Regions from separate parts of the Anoxybacillus sp. FSL W8-0382 genome, predicted to be linked through region 2. Evidence: riboswitches for the same ligand, from Rfam matches in the RefSeq annotation. Region 2 holds a riboswitch; the other holds the start of a gene.
What was found. Region 2 has a riboswitch for S-adenosylmethionine ahead of mtnW (2,3-diketo-5-methylthiopentyl-1-phosphate enolase). Riboswitches for the same ligand answer to the same signal wherever they lie in the genome.

Region 1: it holds a riboswitch for S-adenosylmethionine, as region 2 does, so the genes downstream of both, metK (methionine adenosyltransferase) here and mtnW (2,3-diketo-5-methylthiopentyl-1-phosphate enolase) in region 2, are expected to answer to the same signal.

The regions. Positions count from the first base shown of each region.
Region 1 is NZ_JBBOPX010000001.1:492,484-497,742, forward strand. It holds gene NSS60_RS02695 (fatty acid desaturase family protein) at 1-31, shown strand, start outside; gene pckA (phosphoenolpyruvate carboxykinase (ATP)) at 326-1,912, opposite strand; SAM riboswitch class I at 2,087-2,195, shown strand; gene metK (methionine adenosyltransferase) at 2,316-3,521, shown strand; gene NSS60_RS02710 (phosphatase PAP2 family protein) at 3,898-4,428, opposite strand; gene NSS60_RS02715 (gamma carbonic anhydrase) at 4,502-5,032, opposite strand; gene NSS60_RS02720 (alpha/beta hydrolase) at 5,115-5,259, shown strand, end outside.
Region 2 is NZ_JBBOPX010000001.1:2,009,617-2,014,875, reverse strand. It holds gene NSS60_RS10610 (carbon-nitrogen family hydrolase) at 1-323, opposite strand, end outside; gene NSS60_RS10605 (pyridoxal phosphate-dependent aminotransferase) at 420-1,592, shown strand; SAM riboswitch class I at 1,683-1,790, shown strand; gene mtnW (2,3-diketo-5-methylthiopentyl-1-phosphate enolase) at 1,851-3,071, shown strand; gene NSS60_RS10595 (2-hydroxy-3-keto-5-methylthiopentenyl-1-phosphate phosphatase) at 3,068-3,727, shown strand; gene NSS60_RS10590 (methylthioribulose 1-phosphate dehydratase) at 3,724-4,329, shown strand; gene NSS60_RS10585 (1,2-dihydroxy-3-keto-5-methylthiopentene dioxygenase) at 4,344-4,880, shown strand; gene NSS60_RS10580 (DMT family transporter) at 4,889-5,259, opposite strand, start outside.

The sequences.
Region 1 (5,259 bases), 1.5 Mb from region 2:
TGTTATAGGAAAAATGGTAAAAGAAAAATAAAGCGTCGCATCTCGGCGCTTTTTGTTTTTATAAAGAAAACAAGACGTGGACAATTCGCCACGTCTTATTATTTTCTTGCATGTTTTATTATAGGGGAGATGTGTCATTGAAAGCTATTTCATTTTTTCTTTTAATTTGCTTTTAATATAATTTTTCGTCTTCTCGTCATTTTTTAGCCTCCTTTTGTTCGTTTTTATATACCACTATATGTTCCATTTCGTAAATGGTTTGTACAAACTTTGTACAAACAATAAAAAAAAGAAAAAAGCTGCCGAAACAGGCAGCTTTTGTTGTTTACGCGATTGGCCCACCGAGTTTTTCGATGCGTGGATCAATGTTTGTGAATTTTTTGAAGTTTTCCTGGAACTTCGCCGCAAGCTCTTTTGCTTTTTGTTCATACGCTTCTGGATCGGCCCATGTGCTTTTTGGTTGCAGCACTTCATCAGGCACACCGGGAACGTGAAGCGGAATATGCAGACCGAAAATCGGGTCTTGAACGGTTTCGACGTTGTTTAATTCTCCTTCTAACGCCGCTTTGACCATCGCGCGCGTATACGATAGCTTCATCCGTTCGCCAATGCCGTATCCGCCTCCCGTCCAGCCGGTGTTGATTAAAAATACTTGAACGCCGTGAGCATCGATTTTTTGTCCAAGCATGTCTGCATATCGTGTTGCTGGAAGCGGTAAAAACGGTGAGCCGAAGCATGTAGAGAACGTTGCTTCCGGCGCTGTCACTCCGCGCTCTGTGCCTGCTAATTTGCTCGTATATCCGCTTAAGAAATGATACATTGCTTGTTCTTTCGTTAATTTACTAATTGGCGGCAATACCCCGAATGCATCTGCTGTTAAAAAGACGATCGTATGCGGATGACCTGCAATGCTTGGTTGAACAATATTATCCATCGCTTCAAGCGGGTACGCCGCACGCGTATTTTCAGTTAACGTTGCATCGTCGTAATTTGGTATGCGCGTATCTGGATCCATCATGACGTTTTCTAATACGGAGCCGAAGCGAATCGCATCGAAAATTTGCGGCTCTTTTTCACGTGATAAGTTAATGCATTTGGCATAACATCCACCTTCAATATTAAAAACACCGTTGTTTGACCAACCGTGCTCGTCATCGCCAATTAGGCGACGGTTTGGATCAGCAGAAAGCGTTGTTTTTCCTGTACCAGATAAACCGAAAAAGAGCGCGACATCACCTTCTTGACCGACGTTTGCTGAACAGTGCATCGGGAAGATTCCTTGTTCTGGCAATAAAAAGTTCATGACAGAGAAAACGGATTTTTTCATTTCACCAGCATATTCTGTTCCACCAATAAGCACGGTACGACGTTCAAATGAGATAATAATAAACGTTTCTGAACGCGTGCCGTCAACAGATGGATTTGCCTTAAATGTTGGTGCAGAAATGACTGTAAATTGTGGTTCATGTGTTTGTAATTCTTCCGCTGTTGGACGAATGAACAATTGATGGGCAAATAAGTTATGCCAAGCAAATTCATTGATAACTTGAATCGGTAAGCGATAAGCAGGATCGGCGCCTGCAAAGCCATTAAATACAAATAGTTCTTCTTTTGTCATTAAATAATCGGTCACTTTGTTGTAAAGTTTATCAAATACTTCTTCAGAAATTGGTTGGTTGACAGTTCCCCAATCAATTTTATGTTTAACAGATGGTTCTTCTACAATATATTTATCTTTTGGAGAACGGCCTGTATATTTTCCGGTTGTTGCACAAATCGCTCCTGATGAAGTTAGGATGCCTTCTTTCCGAGTTAGTACTTTTTCTACTAGTCGTGGTACAGATAAGTTATGAAAAACCCCATCCCTTTGTAAGAGCGTTGATAATTTGTTTGTCAGTTCAATGGAATTCATTGGACAAAACCTACCTTTGTTTGATTTATCTTTATGTAAAAAGTATAACACATTTTGATAAATAGTCCATACTAATTCATGTATTTTTCTTGAATTTATTTTAGACATCATAAAGGGAGAAAAAACGTTGACTCGCTTATGATAGATGTGATATGATGCTGAGATGAACGGATACTCTTATCCCGAGTTGGTGGAGGGGGACAGGCCCGATGAAACCCAGCAACCGTCACATACGTGAAAAGGTGCTAACCTGTGGCAAGGGGACGCCCTTGAACGATAAGAGTGAAAGGCGCAGACAAATGCAAGAACCTTTCCTCTGAGGGAAAGGTTTTTTTCACGATAGACCATAATAAGAGGGATGAGTACCGTATCATTTGTCATTATACTGAGGAGGAATGTTTGAATGCCTAAACGTCGTCTGTTTACATCTGAATCTGTAACGGAAGGGCATCCGGATAAAATTTGTGACCAAATTTCCGATGCGATTTTAGATGCGATTTTAGCGAATGATCCAAATGCGCGTGTTGCATGCGAAACGAGTGTAACAACAGGACTTGTTTTAGTGAGCGGAGAAATTACAACGTCTACATATGTAGATATTCCAAAAATTGTTCGTGAAACGATTCGCGAGATTGGCTATACACGTGCAAAATACGGTTTTGATGCCGATACGTGCGCCGTATTAACGTCAATTGATGAACAATCACCAGACATCGCGATGGGTGTTGACAAAGCGTTAGAAGCTCGTGAAGGGCAAATGACAGATGAAGAAATCGAAGCGATCGGTGCAGGAGACCAAGGATTAATGTTTGGTTTCGCGTGCAACGAAACGAAAGAGCTTATGCCGCTTCCAATTTCACTTGCCCATAAACTTGCGCGCCGTTTAGCAGAAGTGCGTAAAGAAGACATTTTACCATACTTACGCCCGGACGGAAAAACGCAAGTGACAGTGGAGTATGATGAAAACGGCAAACCTGTACGCATTGATACGATCGTTGTTTCCACACAACATCATCCAGAAATTACGCAAGATCAAATTGTGCGCAATATTAAAGAACATGTCATTCAACCTGTCGTTCCAGCGGAGTTGATCGATGAAAACACAAAATATTTCATTAACCCAACAGGTCGTTTCGTCATCGGTGGTCCACAAGGTGACGCAGGGTTAACAGGACGCAAAATTATCGTTGACACTTACGGTGGTTATGCTCGTCACGGCGGTGGGGCTTTCTCAGGAAAAGACCCAACGAAAGTAGATCGCTCGGCAGCATATGCGGCTCGTTACGTAGCGAAAAACATTGTCGCAGCAGGTCTTGCGGATAAATGTGAAGTGCAATTAGCATATGCGATCGGTGTGGCGCAACCTGTATCGATCTCAATCGACACGTTCGGCACAGGCAAAGTATCTGAGGATGTATTAATTGAAGTGGTGCGCAACAACTTCGACCTTCGCCCAGCAGGCATTATTAAAATGCTCGATCTCCGTCGCCCGATTTATAAACAAACAGCAGCTTATGGTCACTTCGGCCGTACGGACATTGATCTTCCTTGGGAGCGTACAGATAAAGCGGAAGCGTTAAAACAACAAGCGTTACAGTTAGCGAAGTAAGGAAAAGAGGAGAGTTACAAGATGTAGCTCTCCTTTCCTATTTTTTAAGTAAGAACAGAAAGTCAACTACCCCCACTTAGCTAACGCTTGAAGTGAGGGCTTGCAACTCCCCAGAAGTGCAAACGGACTCTGTCCTCCTTCCTTGACTTGGGGTTGCATCAGGGGCAGGTTGACGACTACCCAACGACGCAGGTCATGCCTGCATCGTTACCGATTCTCTCGGCATGTCTGTTGGCAGTACTTGGCTTCCACACACAACAGACGAACCCACGCTCGATGTTTTACGGTTACAACGTTTCCTGTAACCAACTCCATACATCGAGTAGCAGTTACTGGAGTGCCTTTATTAAACGGTTTTCTCCACGCCTCTATTATATCATACACAAAAGAAAGGGGGAACGCGCATTCCTCTCCCACTTACTCCCTTTGTTCGTTGAAGTGGGAGTCTCCTGCGCGAAATAGGATGAAGCCCTAAGTAAATGCGCGACACGGCAACGCTAACAGCAATAGGTAAAAGACAAACAGCAAGCGCTGGAGCGTATAGTAAAAACGGAACGATGACAGAAAATATTGCAGTCGTATGTCCTGATGGAAATGAATGGTCAGTTAATGGGTTTTTTGTTACTTTCGTTTTATGCAGTGAAATATACGGTCGTTTGCGAGGATATATTTTTTTCATCATTGTGACAGGAATATGGCTAAGTGCTAAGGCGATCGCACTTGCGATAGCAGTATCGCGCCATTCATCCCGCAATAGCCAAATGGCTAGCATAACCGATGTAATTGAAAATGTAGCCCCTCCAACGTGTGTAATTGAACGAAAATAGGTGTTTAGCCATTTTTGATCAAAATAACGATTAATGCTGTAAAATAACTTGCACTCCCAATCGTACCATTTTCGTAACATAAGCAAATCCCCCTGATTTTATGATAAAATACATATGTGAAGTCAATAATAAAACAATGTAAAAATACCACGCTTATTTGTCGCGTGGTTTGTTTACTTGAAGTGATTTATAATATTGTCCTTTTTCGACATATTCGCGACGAATGCGTGCCATTTCACGCTCATCTTCTTCAGTTAATTCACGAATCACTTTCGCAGGACGACCGAATGCAAGTGTGCGTGGCGGGATTTTTTTTCCTTGTGGAACGAGGCTACCAGCGCCGATAAACGCACCTTCACCAATTTCGGCACCGTCTAAAATGATGGAGCCCATGCCGATGAGGGCACCTTTTCGCACGATGGCACTATGTAAAATGACCTGATGGCCAACGGTGACATCATCTTCAATAATAAGTGGATTGTTTGGACTTTGATGCAGGACAGAATTGTCTTGAATGTTCACACGATTGCCGATGATCGTTGGTGCAACATCTCCGCGAATGACAGTGTTAAACCAAACGCTCGTTTCCTCTCCAATCGTTACATCGCCTGTAATAGTAACGTAATCGGCGATGAAAGCAGAACGTGCAATGTTTGGTGTGTGTTCTTTATATGGATAAATCATTTCACTCGTCCCTTTCGTTTCGTTTTGTTATATTTAGTGTACAAATTTTTCGTCTATTCGTAAACATAAAGGAGGGGTGTATATGTGGAAATGGGAAGGAGAAAACGCAAAAGGAACGATTGTAATCGTTCACGGTGCCGCTGAACATCACGGTCGGTATAAATGGCTTATTGAAATGTTTCGCACGCACGGTTTTCATGTTGTTGCAGGAGATTTACCAGGGCAAG
Region 2 (5,259 bases):
CTATATTCACAAACGACATCGCCGTTTCGATGGACGATATACATCGTATTCGTTATGTTGTCCGCCACTTTTTTCGCGACCGATCCACCGACGATATGCACACGATACGTGCGGGCAAGTTCGGAAAGAAACGCCTTCGTTTGTTCGCCGTTTTCATCGGCAATATGAGTAAGCCTCGTTAAATCGTAACCTGTCGTCCATAGTTCAGGTAAAACGACGACATCGGCTTCTTTCGCGATTTGTTCCATGTAGCGCACGACTGTTTGTTTATTTTTTTCCGGTGCTCCAAACGCAATGTCCATTTGCACGCAAGCGATATTCATCTCATTCACCTCAAAAAAATTTTCTTTACATTTTGATTTTTACGATATATGATTCTTGACTAGAATTTCAACCTTTTTGTGAAGTAGGTGTGAAAAATGAAAACATTTCCGCAATCGAACTTGTTACAGCAACTTCCGAAGCAATTTTTTGCTTCGCTCGTGCAAAAAGTGAACGCAGTCATTGCCAAAGGGCATGATGTCATTAATCTCGGACAAGGAAATCCAGATCAGCCGACACCAGCGCACATTGTAAGCGCGATGCAACAGGCGGTAGCAAAGCCTAAGTATCATAAATATTCACCATTTCGCGGCTATTCGTTTTTGAAAGAAGCAGTGGCGACGTTTTATAAACGCGAGTATGGCGTGACGATTGATCCTGAAAAAGAAGTCGCTATTTTGTTTGGCGGAAAAGCAGGGCTTGTTGAAATGCCGCTTTGCTTATTAAATTCGGGCGATGTTGTGCTCGTTCCTGATCCCGGTTATCCAGACTATTGGTCGGGGGTCGTGCTTGCGCGGGCGCGCATGGAAATGATGCCGCTACGGGCGGAAAACGGCTTTTTACCTAATTACGAGGAGCTAAACAAAGATGTCGTTCGCAAGGCGAAACTGATGTTTTTAAACTATCCGAACAATCCGACCGGCGCAACCGCAACGAAATCGTTTTTTCAAGACACGGTTTCGTTTGCTGAAAAACATCGTATCGGTGTTGTACACGATTTCGCATACGGAGCGATCGGCTTTGACGGGAAAAAGCCAGTAAGCTTTTTACAAGTCGAAGGGGCCAAAGACGTCGGCATTGAAATTTATACGTTCTCAAAAACGTACAATATGGCAGGATGGCGCATCGGTTTTGCGGTCGGTAACGAAAGCATGATCGAAGCGATCAACGTATTACAAGACCATTTATACGTCAGCATGTTCGGGGCGATTCAAGAAGCGGCAGCAGTCGCACTACTTGATTCGCAACAATGCGTCGCCGAGCTTGTCGCGACGTATGAAGCAAGAAGAAACACGTTCGTTCATGCATTGCGTGACATCGGCTGGGATGTGCAAGCGCCAGCAGGTTCGTTTTTCGCTTGGCTTCCGGTGCCAAACGGCTATACGTCGGAAACGTTTGCTGACCTTTTGCTTCAAAAAGCGCACGTGGCGGTCGCTCCGGGCATTGGGTTTGGCGAACATGGGGAAGGCTATGTGCGCACAGGGCTGCTCACAAGCGAAGCAAGACTTCAAGAAGCAGCGGAACGCATCGGGCGGTTGCAACTTTTTTAAAAAAATGATTGACAAACGCCACATGTGCTGTCATAATTCGAATTAAATTTGTGAAAAACGAACTGTTTGAAAAATTTTATACATTGCGAATTCTTATCAAGAGTAGGCGGAGGGACGAGCCCGATGAAGCCCGGCAACCGACTTAACAAGTGTTAAGCACGGTGCTAATTCTCGCAGCAGTGCGCTGAGAGATAAGAAGAGACGAACGATTGAGCCTCTTCTTATGAAGAGGTTTTTTATTTGTAAAGGAGTGGGAAGATGATTACCGCAACATATTTGATCCATGACGACAAAGACTTAGTGAAAAAAGCGGAAGGGATTGCGCTTGGATTGACTGTCGGGTCGTGGACCGATTTGCCGCAGCTTGAACAAGAGCAGTTGAAAAAACATAAAGGCGTTGTTCAGTCCATTGAACAGCTCGAAGAAGATGAGCGGGTCAATACGTTTTTTGGCAAAAGACTAAAACGTGCGCTCGTGCGCATTTCGTATCCGAGCGTCAATTTTAGCGCCGATTTTCCAGCGATTTTGACGACGACGTTTGGAAAATTGTCGCTTGACGGAACGATTAAACTTGTTGACTTAACGTTTTCGGACGAACTGAAGCGTGCTTTTCCCGGCCCGCGCTTTGGCATTGACGGCATACGCGAAAAGCTTAGCGTTTTTGACCGTCCGCTTGTGATGAGCATTTTTAAAGCGGTCATTGGGCGTGATTTACAATACGTCACCGAACAATTAAAACTGCAAGCGCTCGGTGGGGTCGATCTCGTCAAAGACGATGAAATTTTATTTGACAATGACTTAACGTCGTTTGAAAAGCGCATTGTCGCAGGAAAACAAGCGCTACAAGACGTGTACGAACAAACAGGGCATCGGACGTTATATGCGGTCAATTTAACAGGTAAAACGTTTGAACTAAAAGACAAAGCGAAGCGTGCGGCGGAGCTAGGGGCGGACGTGTTGTTGTTTAACGTGTTTACATACGGACTTGACGTGTTGCAAGCGCTTCGTGAAGATGATGACATTCGTTTGCCGATTATGGCGCATCCGTCGTTTAGCGGAGCGATCGCTTCGTCGCACGTGTATGGCGTCAGTTATGCGCTTTTACTTGGGAAATTGTTGCGCATGGCAGGGGCAGATTTTTCGCTCTTTCCATCGCCGTACGGAAGCGTTGCGCTTGAAAAGCAACAGGCGCTCGCCATTTCTGAGGAGTTGACGAAAGAAGATTTGTTTTTACGCGCATTCCCTGTTCCATCTGCCGGCATTCATCCAGGGCTTGTGCCGCTTCTTATGCGCGACTTTGGCATCGATTGTGTCATTAACGCGGGCGGTGGAGTGCACGGACATCCGCAAGGCGCTGTCGGTGGCGGGCAAGCGTTTCGCGCCGCGGTGGAAGCGGTGCTTTCTGGGCGTTCGCTTCATGAGGCTGCGACGGAAAACGAAGCGTTAAAACAAGCGCTTGACTTATGGGGGAGCGCATGATGAAGCCGGTCATTTTTTGCGATTTTGATGGGACGATTACGTTAAACGATAATATTATTGCTTTAATGAAACAGTTTGCTCCGCCGGAGTGGGAAGCGATCAAAGACGATATATTGGCGCAGGCATGTACGGTGCAGGAAGGAGTCGGGCGCATGTTTTCGTTGTTGCCGACGACGCTGAAAGAAGACATCGTGCAATTTCTGATTGACACCGCCCGCATTCGCGACGGATTTTCCGACTTTGTCGCGTTTACGAACGAACGGCAAATCCCGCTTTATATCGTGAGCGGCGGCATCGACTTTTTCGTTTATCCGCTGCTTGACGGACTGATTGAAAAAGAGCGCATTTTTTGTAATAGCGCCGATTTTAGCGGGGAAACGATCCACATTACGTGGCCGTATGCGTGCGATGAACATTGCGAAAATGAATGCGGGTGCTGCAAGCCGTCGCTTCTTCGTAAACTCGCGCCAAAAGGGGCAAAAACGATTGTGATTGGCGATTCCATTACCGATTTAGCGGCGGCGAAACTAGCCGATCACGTCATCGCGCGCGACTTTTTACTTGAAAAATGCCGTGAGCTAAACTTACCGCATACGCCGTTTACGACGTTTTATGACGTCATTCATGTGTTGAAAGAGAGCGAGGTGATTGTATGAAAGAGAAATGGGAAGAGCTAGCGGAAGTCAAACGAGAGCTAGCGGCGCGCGACTGGTTTATGGCGACAAGCGGCAATTTGTCGCTGAAAGTGAGCGATGAGCCGCTTACCTTTCTTGTCACCGCAAGCGGAAAAGATAAACGAAAAGAGACGGCGGAAGATTTTTTACTTGTCGATGCTGACGGACAGCCAGCGGAGGCGACGCACTTGAAACCGTCCGCAGAAACGTTATTACATGTCGAAATTTACAACAAAACGAACGCCGGTTGCGTTTTGCACGTGCATACGGTCGACAACAATATCGTTTCAGAACTGTACGGTGACGAAGGGGAAGTCGTCTTTTCGAATCAAGAAATAATTAAAGCGTTCGGATTATGGGAGGAAGATGCGCAATTTCGCATTCCGATTATTCCGAATTTCGCCCATATTCCGACGTTAGCAAAAGCGTTCGCCGACCATGTCCATGGAGATGCTGGTGCGGTGCTTATTCGCAACCACGGCATTACCGTTTGGGGAAAAGATGTGTTAGAGGCGAAAAAGTTTTTAGAAGCGTGCGAGTTTTTATGTCAATATCATGTGAAATTATTGCTTATTAAACGATAAGGGGGAAAATATGTATGGCAGTCATTAAAGTGCGAAACACAGGGGAAGTGATTGAAGGAAAAGAAAACGTTGCGGCGTTTTTAAACAACCAAGGGGTGTTGTATGAACGGTGGGATGCAAGCAAACTTCCTGCTCATTTACAAAACAAGTTTGTATTAACAGACGAAGAAAAAGCGGACATTTTAGCGACGTTTCAGACGGAAATTGAAGATTTAGCGAAGCGGAGAGGCTATAAAACGTGGGACGTCGTGGCGCTTTGTGAACAAACGCCAAATTTAGAAGAGTTGTTGAAAAAATTTGAACAAGTGCATACACATACGGAAGATGAAGTGCGGGCGATCGTCGCTGGTCATGGCATTTTCGTCATTAAGGGCGATGAACAAACAGGTTATTTTGACGTTGAACTAGAGGCAGGCGACGTTATTTCCGTACCAGAAGGAAATCCGCATTTCTTTACGTTAATGGACGACCGTCAAGTCGTTGCCGTCCGTTTGTTTATTGATCCATCCGGATGGGTGGCACATCCATACGTAGAAAAAGAAGGGGAATAACGCCCCTTCTATTTTTTTGTAAACAGCACAACGCCTGTGATCGTAATGAACGAACCGATCCATTGTGCCACCGTTAACGTTTCATGAAGCAATATGTATGCAAACAATGCGGTAAAAAGCGGATTAAAATTTAAAAACATCCCTGCTGTTGTGGCACCGACTTGTTTCACGCCGACGTTCCAAAGAAACATCGCAAGCACTGTCGCCCCGATGCTCGTATAGATGAGCGCAAGCAAAAACGAGACGTTTACGTGATGAACGGAAAAGGAAGATACAAATGGCAACAATCCAACGACGCCAAAGACGCCTGACCAAAACGTTGCCGCAAGCGGAGAATACCATTTCATGACCGCTTTTGCGCATGCGGAATAGATGCCCC